2 regions of the Variovorax sp. OK605 genome follow, and region 2 is predicted to be linked to the other one. Evidence: predicted binding sites of a transcription regulator. Region 2 holds the regulator's gene; the other holds the start of a gene.

Region 1 (5,776 bases), on a different contig from region 2:
CCGGTCTCGAACAGCATCGTGAGCATCTTGCGCCACATGTCGGTGGCCTGCAGGGTGCGCGCGGGCTTGATCTCGCCGCGGGCGGCCTTTTCTTCGTAGGCGACGTAGGCGCGCTCGAAGTCGGCGCCGAACAGGTCGTGCAGGTCAGGCACGTTGGAGGGCGAGAACAGCGTCCAGGTGCCCTTTTCCATCACGCGGCGCATGAACAGGTCGGGGATCCAGTTGGCGGTGTTCATGTCGTGCGTGCGGCGGCGGTCGTCGCCGGTGTTCTTGCGCAGCTCCAGGAACTCCTCGATGTCGAGGTGCCAGGTTTCCAGGTACGTGCAGACCGCGCCCTTGCGCTTGCCGCCCTGGTTCACGGCCACGGCCGTGTCGTTCACCACCTTCAGGAACGGCACCACGCCCTGCGATTCGCCGTTCGTGCCCTTGATGTGGCTGCCGAGCGCGCGCACGCGGGTCCAGTCGTTGCCCAGGCCGCCCGCGAACTTCGAGAGCAGCGCGTTTTCCTTGATCGACTCGTAGATGCCGTCCAGGTCGTCGGGCACGGTGGTCAGGTAGCAGCTGGACAGCTGCGAGCGCAGCGTGCCGGCGTTGAACAGGGTGGGCGTGCTCGACATGAAGTCGAACGACGACAGCACTTCATAGAACTCGATGGCGCGCGCTTCGCGGTCGATCTCGTTGAGCGACAGGCCCATGGCCACGCGCATGAAGAAGGCCTGCGGCAGCTCGATGCGGGTCTTGCGCACGTGCAGGAAGTAGCGGTCGTACAGCGTCTGCAGGCCGAGGTAGTCGAACTGGTTGTCGCGCTCGGCCTTCAGGGCGGCGCCCAGGCGGGGCAGGTCGTACTGCAGCAGCTTCTCGTCGAGCAGGTCGTTCTCCACGCCCTTCTTGATGAACTGCGGGAAGTAGTCGGCGTAGGCGGTGGCGCGGTCGACCGGCATCACTTCGCGGCCGATGATCTCCTTGAAGATCGTGTGCAGCAGCAGGCGCGCGGTGGCGAAGGTGTAGTCGGGGTCCTTCTCGATCAGCGTGCGGGCCGCGAGGATGGAGGCCTTGTAGACCTCGTCGAGCGGCACGCCGTCGTACAGGTTGCGCATCGTCTCGGCGACGATCGGCGCGGAGGTGATGCTGTCGCCCAGGCCTTCGCAGGCGGATTCGATCAGGCCCTTGAGCTCGTTCAGGTCGAGCGCCACGCGCTCGCCGTTGTCCAGCACGTGCAGCGCGGGCGTGGCCGGCGTTTCATGCTCGACCTGCTTGGAACGCTCCTGCGTGCGGCGCTCGCGGTACAGCACGTAGGCGCGCGCGATTTCGTGGTGGCCGCCGCGCATCAGGCCGAGCTCGACCTGGTCCTGCACGTCTTCGATGTGGAAGGTGCCGCCGCCCGGACGCGAACGCACCATGGCACGGATCACGCCTTGCGTGAGCGTGTCGACCGTTTCGCGCACGCTGGCCGAAGCCGCGCCCTGGGTGCCGTGCACGGCCAGGAAGGCTTTCATCATCGCGATGGCGATCTTGTTCGGCTCGAACGGCACCACGGCGCCGTTGCGGCGAATGATCTGGTAGTGCGCAAGGTTCTGGCCGGCGGGCGAGCCGGCCGTGTCTCGCTGCTGCTGCACAGGCATCGCGGGCACGGCGCGCGGGGTCGATTGGGGGTTCAGGGCTGTTTGCATTCGCATCCTCTCGGTTGGCAATTCTTGTTGGGTGGCGGCGCCTTGGCTGAGCGTCGCGCCGGTGCTGACGACCGGACGGAGGACACTATATCTAGGGTCTGGATGCCCTACAAGCCACTACAGGTAGTGTTTTCCTTCGGATACACACACCGTCGAAATTGCATTCGACGAGGCCCATCGCCAGAGATGCCGCGTGAATACTGGCCTATGTTCGCGCAACCCGCATGGCGCTTGGCTTGCAGGCCGATTTGGGCTTGCAGCCCGCATGGTTGCTGGGTGCGGCGTTTGCAATTCGCGCACGGATGCACGTGCCGCGCAGCGCATCGCGGCCCGTCACGCGATTGAAAAAATTAGCGGCCCGCCACCGGCGCCGGAAACATCTGTGGATTCCAGCCGAGTTGTTCGCGCAGCAGCCGCCAGTCGAAGCCGGCGCCCGGGTCCCGCTTGCGGCCCGGCGCGATGTGCTCGTGGCCCGCGATGTGCGCGATCGGGTAGTGCTGCGCGAGCGCGGCGCACAGGCTCGCGAGCGTTTCGTATTGCGCCTCCTCGAACCGCTGTCCTTCGAGGCCTTCGAGCTCGATGCCGATGGAGTCGTCGTTGCAGTTGGCGCGGCCGCGCCACGACGACACGCCGGCGTGCCAGGCGCGGTCGTCGCAGCTCACGAACTGCCAGAGCTCGCCGTTGCGCCGCACGTAGAAATGCGAGGACACCTCCAGGCCGCGGATCGACTGGAAGTAAGGGTGCGCGTCCCAGTCGAGCCGGTTGGTGAAGAGCTGCTGCACCGCGTCGCCGCCGTATTCGCCGGGCGGCAGGCTGATCGAGTGCAGCACGATGAGGTCTGTCGGCGCTGCGGTTGTGCCCGGTGCGGCCGACGGGCGCGGGCCGAAGTTGGGCGAGCGCAGCGCCTTCGCGAAACGGTACCAGCCGGCTTGCCAGAGGCCGTCGTGCGGGCCTGCATTCAGGCGGCTGTCGTTGCCGCCGGCAGTGTCTTCAGTCGTCGGCATGGCTGCTCGCGCCATCGTCGCCGTTGGGCGTGGTGATGCCCAGCCGCGCGATGCGGTAGCGGATCTGCCGCAGGCTCATGCCCAGGCGCGCGGCGGCGGCGGTGCGGTTGAAGCCGCTCTCGTGCAGCGCGCGCACGAGGATCTCGCGTTCCTGCTGATCGAGGTAGGCCTGCAGGTCGGACGGCAGCGGCGGCGGCGCGGCCTTGGAGGCGGCGGGCGCGGCAGGCATGGGCGCGACCGGCGCGGCGAATGCGGCGGGCGCCGGGAACGCCGGCATCAGCGGTGCCGGCGCGGACGCCGCGGCTTCGGCGGCGGCGGTGAAGCCGCCCATCAGGTCGAGGTGAAGCTCGTCGCCGTCGTTCAGCGCGACGGCGCGGTGCAGCAGGTTCTCGAGCTCGCGCACATTGCCGTCCAGCGGATGCATCGCGAGGCGGCGCAGCAGGTCGGCCGACAGGTGCGGCACCGGCAGCCCGCCGTCCTGCGCGATGCGCGCGAGCAGCGCGGCGCACAGCGCGGGCAGGTCTTCGCGGCGCTCGCGCAGCGCGGGCACCGCGATCTCGATCACGTTGAGGCGGTAGAAAAGGTCTTGCCGGAAGCGGCCGGCCTGCACTTCGGCGTGCAGGTCCTTGTGGGTGGCGCTGACGATGCGCACGTCGACCGCTTCTTCCTGCGTGGAGCCGATCGAGCGCACGCTGCGCTCCTGGATCGCGCGCAGCAGCTTCGACTGCATGGCCAGCGGCAGGTCGCCGATTTCGTCGAGGAACAGCGTGCCGGCGCTCGCGGCCTGGAAGTAGCCGTCGCGGTCCTGCGAGGAGCCGGTGTACGAGCCCTTCTTCGCGCCGAAGAATTCGGCCTCGAGCAGGTTCTCGGGAATCGCGCCGCAGTTCACCGCCACGAACGGGCCGTCGCTGCGCTGGCTGCAGGCGTGCACCGCGCGCGCCACCAGTTCCTTGCCGGTGCCCGACTCGCCGCGCACCAGCACCGGCGCCATGCCGCGCGCCACCTTCGCGATGCGCGACTTCACGAGGCGCATGGGTTCGGATTCGCCCACCAGCCGGTCGAGCGCGGCGATGCCGGTGCCCGAGGTGACGGGGAGCATGTCACCAGGATTGCCGCTCGCGGGCACCGCCTGCACGGCGCGCACCGGCACCTGCGGCACCTGCAGTGCCTGGCGCGCCTGCACGGCGGACGCGACCACCGCGCGGAACTGCTTCAGGTCGACCGGCTTGGTCAGATAGTCGAAGGCACCCGCCTTCAACGCCTCGACCGCGTTCTCGGCCGAGCCGTAGGCCGTCATCACCACGCAGCGCTCGCTGCGCTGGTCTTTCTGGATGCGGTGGATGATCTCCATGCCCTGTCCGTCGGGCAGCCGCATGTCGGTGATCACCGCGTCGAAGCGGCCGGCCTCCAGGTGCTGCCACGCTTCCGACACGCTGCCCGCGGCCTCGACGCGATAGCCTTCGCGCAGCAGCGTCAGCTCGTACAGCGTGCGCAGGTCGGGTTCGTCGTCGATGACCAGGATCTGCGCCGGCCGCTGCGTGGAAGGGGTGGGAATGCTCACGGCGCTATTGTGTCAGCCGGTTTTCGCTCACGGCGAAGCTGACGAAGAATTCATTGCCCTCGGGCCCGCCCGGCACCAGCGCGCGGCGCTCGTAGCCGATGGTGGCGCCGTGCCGGCGGCACAGCTCGCGGCACAGGAACAGGCCGAGCCCGCTGGAGCGGCTCTCGGAAGAAAAGAAGGGTTCGAACAGGTGGCGCTGCACCGCCGGCTCCAGCGGCGCGCCGTCGCTCCACACCATCAGGCTGGGGCGCACGGAGCTGCCGCGCTGCAGCGTCGTCAGCACCTGGATCGAGCCGTCCTGCTTGCCCGCGTAGCGCGCGGCGTTGTCCAGCAGGTTGACCATCAGGCGGCGCAGGTGTTCGGCGTCGAAGCGCACGTCGCTGCCGGCCGCGTCGAGCGAGACCAGCACGCCCTTGCGCTGCGTCTGGCGCACCCACTCCTCGGCCAGCACCTGCACTGCGGGGTCGAGCACCACCTGCTCGCCCAGTGACAGCACCCGCTGCTGGCGCGCGCGCGAGACGTCGAGCACGTCGTCCACGATGCGCGCGAGCCGCTGCGCGTTGTGCTGCACCATGCTCGTGAGCTTGCGGTGCGCGGGGTCGGTCAGGTCTTCGGCGAGCAGCGCGCTGGCCTGCGTGATGGCGGCCAGCGGGTTGCGGATTTCATGCGCCACCGCCGCCGACATGCGGCCCATGGCGGCCAGCTTCTCGGTGCGGATGCGCGCCTCGAGTTCGCGCAGGTCCTGCAGGAACATCACGCACAGGCTGTCGACGTGCCGGTCGCTGGTGGGCGTGAGCCGCGTGCGCACGCGCACCTCGCGCGCCGCGCCGCGCGCCTGCGCCACCGGGATCTCCTCGGTCTGCGGCGCCCGGCGCGCGAAGGTCTGGCGCGCCAGCGCGGCCAGCGCATGCCAGGCGGGCTGCGTGTGCAGCGGGAACGGCAGCATGAGTTTCGCCAGGCCCTGGCCCAGGATGGCGTCGGCCGCCGGGTTGGCCGCGTGCACCAGGCCTTCGGCGTCGATCACCAGCACGCCTTCGCTGAGCGTCTCGATCACCAGGTCGTTGACCTCCGCCTGCATCTGCGCGCTGCTGCGGTTGCGCTGCGCCACGGCCTCCTCGCGCGTCAGCCGGCGGGCCAGTTCGTGCGCCAGCAGCGCCACCACGAACAGGCCGGTGCCGGTGAGCGCGGCCTGCACGAAGCGCGTGGACGAGTCGATCGGCTGCTGCAGCCAGTGCCAGCCCGCGTCGGCCAGCAGCAGCAGCGTGACGCTGGCCGTGGTGCCCAGGCTCACGGTCATGGTGCCGAGCACCGCGCTCATCAGCACCGGCAGCGCGAACAGCGGCGTGTAGTTGACGTTGCCGCCCTGCAGCACCTGCAGCGCGGTGAAGGCGGCCAGGTCGATGCCGATGGTCAGCAGCCACAGCGCGGTGAAGCTGCGGATCGGCGGCTGGAAACGCGTGTAGCGCATGCCCAGCCAGCTGGCGACCAGGTAGAGGCAGGAAATCGCGACGGCCAAGGGCTGCACCGTCTGGCCCATGGCA
Region 2 (5,776 bases):
GCCCTCGTGGCCCGCCCGGACCTGCGCAAGACCGGCGAGGAGCAACTGATGGGCTGGCTGCAGTCGCGCAAGCCTGCGCCTGAAGCCACCGACCTGGAGCCGACCGCCATCGAGCGCACCACGGCCGCGAGCCCCGCCGACCTGCCCAAGCAGCAGGCCGCCGTGGCGTACTGGCTGAGCAAGAAGTACCGCGTGGCCGCCGAGCCGCTGAGCGTGCTGGTGGCCGAGGCCTATGGCATCGGCAAGCGCACGAAGATCGATCCGACGCTGATCCTCGCCATCATGGCCGTGGAATCCAGTTTCAACCCGTTCGCCCAGAGCCATGTCGGCGCGCAGGGCCTCATGCAGGTCATGACCCGCGTGCACGGCGACAAGTACGAAAGCGCGGGCGGCACGCTCACCGCCTTCGACCCGGTGACCAACATGCGCGTGGGCGTCAAGGTGCTGCAGGAATGCATCGCCCGCGCCGGCTCGCTCGAAGGCGGCCTTCGCTACTACGTCGGCGCGGCCAACCTCGAGGACGACGGCGGCTACGCTGGCAAGGTGATGGCCGAGCACGAGCGCCTGCAGCAAGTGGCCAACGGCCGCGCACCGTCCACGACGGTCACGCCGCCGGGCGTGCGCGCCCAGCCGCTGCCCGTGGTGGCCCCGGCCAAGCCTGAAGAAGGCAGCGAGCCGGCCAAGGTCGCCCTGCTTTCCTCCGTCTCCTGAACGCCCCGGGCGAGGACGCCCCCGGCGGGTGTGAGCTACACTCCGCATGTACGCGACTGGCGATAGGCGCAGCACCCGCTAACGGTGCCCCGCGCTGACGTGGAATACCACTGGGAAGCGTGCCGCCTGACCACAACAGGCGTTCAGCCGTTCGCCTGGGCAGCCCTTGTTTGGTTGAAGAACAAGGACCTCGTCTTCAAAGGACTGCCATGTACCAACGCAACAACCTGGTCGAACAGACCGATCCCGAAATCTGGGCTGCGATTCAAGCCGAAAACGCACGCCAGGAACACCACATCGAGCTGATCGCCAGCGAGAACTACGCCTCGCCGGCCGTCATGGCCGCACAGGGCTCGCAGCTCACCAACAAGTACGCCGAAGGCTACCCGGGCAAGCGCTACTACGGCGGCTGCGAGCACGTCGACGTGGCCGAGCAACTGGCCATCGACCGCATCAAGCAGATCTTCGGTGCCGACGCCGCCAACGTGCAGCCGCATTGCGGCGCCTCGGCGAACGAAGCCGTGATGCTGGCATTCCTCAAGCCCGGCGACACCATCATGGGCATGAGCCTGGCCGAAGGCGGCCACCTGACCCACGGCATGCCGCTGAACATGAGCGGCAAGTGGTTCAACGTCGTGAGCTACGGCCTGGACGCCAACGAAGCCATCGACTACGACGCCATGGAACGCAAGGCGCATGAACACATGCCCAAGCTGATCATCGCGGGCGCCTCGGCCTACTCGCTGCGCATCGACTTCGAGCGCTTCGCCAAGGTGGCCAAGGACGTCGGCGCGATCTTCATGGTCGACATCGCCCACTACGCCGGCCTCGTGGCCGCGGGCGTGTACCCCAACCCCGTGCCCTTCGCCGACGTGGTCACCTCGACCACCCACAAGAGCCTGCGCGGGCCGCGCGGCGGCATCATCCTGATGAAGTCGCAGCACGAGAAGGCGATCAACAGCGCCATCTTCCCCGGCCTGCAAGGCGGCCCGCTGATGCACGTGATCGCCGCCAAGGCCGTCGCGTTCAAGGAAGCCATGGCGCCCGAGTTCAAGACCTACCAGCAACAGGTGGTCAAGAACGCCCAGATCGTGGCCGACACGCTCACCCAGCGCGGCCTGCGCATCGTGAGCGGACGCACCGAAAGCCACGTGATGCTGGTCGACCTGCGTTCGAAGGGCATCACCGGCAAGGAAGCCGAAGCCGTGCTGGGCAGCGCCCACATGACGATCAACAAGAACGCGATCCCCAACGACCCCGAAAAGCCGATGGTCACCAGCGGCGTGCGCATCGGCACCCCCGCCATGACCACGCGCGGCTTCAAGGACGAAGAGGCCCGCATCACCGCGAACCTGATCGCCGACGTGCTCGAGAACCCGCGCGACGCGGCGAACATCGACGCGGTGCGCGCCAAGGTCCACGCCCTGACGAGCCGCTTCCCTGTCTACCGCTGATCGCCCGGAAAAGCTGGCCGCATGAAGTGCCCTTTTTGCGGTCATCTTGAAACGCAGGTCGTGGAGACCCGCGTTTCGGAAGACGCCGACTTCGTTCGCAGGCGCCGCCAGTGCGGTGCCTGCGACAAGCGCTTCACCACCTACGAGCGGCCCGACGTCAACTTTCCCGTGGTCGTGAAGAAGGACGGCAGCCGCGCCGACTTCGACTCGACCAAGGTGCGCGCCTCGATGATGCTGGCGCTGCGCAAGCGCCCTGTGAGCATCGAGCAGATCGACAACGCCCTGCTGCGCATCGAGCAGAAGCTGCTGGCCAGCGGGCTGCGCGAAATAGAGTCGACCAAGGTCGGCGAACTGGTGATGCGCGAACTCAAGAAGCTCGACAAGGTCGCCTACGTGCGCTTTGCCTCGGTGTACCGCAGCTTCGAGGACGTGGACGAGTTCAGGCAGTTGCTGCGCGACATCTGACGGCTCAGCCGTCCTGGTTTTTCCTGCCGCCGCTGCCGCACGCTCCCGTGCCGCAGTCGCCGCGCTGGTCCGGGTTGCAGACCCTGGCCCGCCCCGATGCCGATACCACGATCGATGCCCTGCGGCCCGTTTCGGCCTTCAGCGTGAGGCATCCTGCCCCGAAGCCGGCGCTCGTGGCCCGGCGCGAGAAACCGTTGCTGTCGTAGCGTACGCCTTGCGCGAACCCGTCGCCGAGCGATGCGTCGACGCTGATGCCGTCCGGCAGCGCCTCGAAGCGGCGCAATGCTTCCCTGTTCTCCGATTTGTCCGATTTCTCGGAGCTCTCCGATTCAGCCTGCGCGGCGACCACGGCCCACCCACCGAGCCAGCTGCGGCCCACGAGCGCAGTGACGCTGACGCTTTGCGAGCGCCGGATGGCCTCCATGCGCGCGAGACTCAAGGCGGCGTTGAAGGCCTGCGCGGCGGCAGAGAGCCGCTGGTTGATCAGCAGGTCCCTGAAAGCCGGCGTGCCGACAGTGGCCAGCACCGCCACGATGGCCACGACCACCATCAGCTCCAGCAGTGTGAAGCCTTCGACGCGCGCACCTTCTCGCGTCTTCATTGCCAGCACCTCACGCGCTGGGCGCCATCGCAGCCCCGCCCGCCCGTGCTGTCGATCCAGAGCGCACCACCCTGCGGATCGGCAAAGCCCGGCTTCGGGCTCGCCGTGAGCCGGATGCAGCTGTCGATGTTGCTGCGCCCTTCGCAGTTGCCGCTGGCGATCGCGTACTTTCCTTCGGCCCCGCCTTCCCCCGAATCCCCGGCGTAGCGCCGATAGCGGCCGACCTGCGTGTAGTGCCGCTCCTGGTGCTGCATCTGCTGCATCAGCGCAGTGCGGGCTTCGCTGCGCCAGCCCTTGCGCACCATCTCCAGGTACGACGGATAGGAAATGGCCGCCAGGATGGCGACGATCGCCACGACCATCATCACTTCGACCAGGGTGAAGCCGCACGCTCGCCTGCTGCCGGTTCTCATGGTTTCGCTCCCCGGTAGTCCACGACCTGCCGCCAGTTCATGCGCCCCGCGCGCTGCGTGACTTTTCCGCCCCCGGCAGGCTGCGCGGTCGACAGCGCGCCCTTGCCTCCCCCACCTCGCCCGCCTCCCCCGCCTCCCCGATTGATGACCGCCAACCGACGCGTTTCCAGCCGGCGGCCGAGCGAATCGGTCGCGCTGTAGCCGCTGTCGCCCAGCTGCACCACCTGCGGCGCGCCCGGCATGCCCGCCTCCGACGGCACGCAGGTGCCCCCTTTCGACAGCCCGGTCATGGCGTTCAGCGCGCAGCTCCGCCCGCCTCCCTCGCCGCATGCGCTCGCGGGCGGAATGAGCGTGTTGAAGAACAGGAGCCCCCCATGCAGTGCCGGGTCGGCGATGACGCGCTCGCCCTTGTCGCGCGACGCCGGCAGGTCGAGGTACCAGCCGCGGCGGCCGGACGTCTTGCCGTCGAAAGCACCGAGCCCGAATGCATCGCCGGTGATCGCGAGCAGCGAAGACCCATCGACGGCGGCGGCCCGCCGCGGCTGGAGTTGCGCGCGCGCGGCATGCGCCGGAATCGGCGCACCGCTGTCATACACCCCGTAGACCGTCTGGACGCCATGGTTCGCGCGCCCAAGATCTTCGGGGCTCATGAACTTGCCGGTGCCGAACAGCACGACCGCGCCGCCGTGGGGTCCGATGCCGACCTCCGGCCGCACGGTGATCGGCTGGCGCCGGTCGCGTTCGCTCGAGGCGACCATCAGGGGCTTCGCCTTGAACGGCAAGGCGTTGCTTTCCCGCCAGGGCGCGCCGGCGGTGAAATCGAACTTCCAGAGGTTGCCTTGCGTGTCGCCCGCGTACAGGAAGCGGGTGGCGCCGCCAGCGCCCGCATAGTCGCCCGGCACGCCGAGTGCGTTGACCAGGGTGTTGTCCGCCGGAAGCGGCAGCACGATCTTGTGGTAGTTCACATCGCGCTGCCACGGCGCATTCGAAGGCTTGTCGAGCGAGAGCAGAAACAATGCGGCCCGCTTCTCCGGATTGGCGTTGTTGAAGCCCGAGGGCACCACGGCAAACCACCGGTACCTGGCCGCCTCCGAGCGCGTCGCGGCGACCGTGCGGAATTTCAGGATGCGTGGCGCTTGTGTCTGGTGGCCCATGTCGGCGTCGTCCGCGCCGGTGAACTCCCACATCACCTGCTCCTTGGAAAAGGCCGCGGGGTCGGTCACGTCGAGCGCGAAGACACCGGTGGCACCGCCCCCCGTGCCCGAGACCAGCACGCTGCGCTGCGCGCCGCCCGCCGGCTGAACGTCGACGACCGTCGCGGATCCATCGGCAAGGCTGCCGTATGCATGGTACGGCGAGGTGTAGCCCGCCAGCTTCGAGAACAAAGCACGCGGCACATAGGCGAAGAGCTCGTCACCGGTGCGTGCCGAGAACGCGTGGAGCATGCCGTCGTTGGCGCCGACGTACACCGTGGGCGCACGGCCCTGCCGCTCCTCGGTGACGAACGGCATCGAATGGGCCACGCGCCCCATGACCGAATCGCGCACACGGAACACGCCGCCGGCGACGGATTCCTCCTTGCGCCGGTCGCCTCGCAGGTAGGCCAGCCGATCGGCGCCCAGCGCGTCCGATGCGGCGGGCTCCACGTGCGGGGTTGCGCCCAGATGCCCCCTGAGAACCTCGTCGAGCGCGCTCCATTCGAATGGAATGCCTGCACCGGCGGAAGACAGCGTGAAGATCCTGCGCTTCGACGGATCGCGCGCGGCCACGGCCGGCTCGGCCATCGCGCTGCCGGTCAGCAAGGCGCCAGCGTCCCAGTCGGGCCGATCGGCACGGCGCACGCTGCCGGTGGCCTCGTCATAGCTCAACGCATGCGACAGCAACGAGCCCGCGCCACGCTGCCCGGTCGACCGGGACACATACTGGCTGGCGCCCGCCTTCGCGATGCCGACCGACGAGACCGCGCCGTTGACCGCTTCGTCGTCCGCAGGTGCGACCACCTGCCGTAGCACCCTTCGCACCGCCGCCGCCATCTGCCGGGGCTCACCGGCGAGAACGTACGTCCTTGGCTGCGGTTGGCCGTCGGCGTCGATGCCTTCCGCCCACTCGGCATGGCTTTTCACGTCCGGCCG

Evidence for each region. The regulator NrdR, encoded in region 2, represses ribonucleotide reductase genes. The targets are predictions, from matches to a motif close to CACNANATNTNGTG.
Region 1: the regulator NrdR is predicted to act here: its motif matches at 1,754-1,767, upstream of BM013_RS10020 (ribonucleoside-diphosphate reductase subunit alpha).

Annotation. Positions count from the first base shown of each region.
Region 1 covers NZ_FOWL01000003.1:385,971-391,746, reverse strand. The annotation lists gene BM013_RS10020 (ribonucleoside-diphosphate reductase subunit alpha) at 1-1,670, opposite strand, end outside; gene ampD (1,6-anhydro-N-acetylmuramyl-L-alanine amidase AmpD) at 2,021-2,674, opposite strand; gene BM013_RS10010 (sigma-54-dependent transcriptional regulator) at 2,661-4,235, opposite strand; gene BM013_RS10005 (two-component system sensor histidine kinase NtrB) at 4,240-5,776, opposite strand, start outside.
Region 2 covers NZ_FOWL01000008.1:222,565-228,340, reverse strand. The annotation lists gene BM013_RS21895 (lytic transglycosylase domain-containing protein) at 1-711, shown strand, start outside; ZMP/ZTP riboswitch at 754-879, shown strand; gene glyA (serine hydroxymethyltransferase) at 921-2,165, shown strand; gene nrdR (transcriptional regulator NrdR) at 2,187-2,630, shown strand; gene BM013_RS21880 (GspH/FimT family pseudopilin) at 2,635-3,231, opposite strand; gene BM013_RS21875 (type IV pilin protein) at 3,228-3,644, opposite strand; gene BM013_RS21870 (pilus assembly protein) at 3,641-5,776, opposite strand, start outside.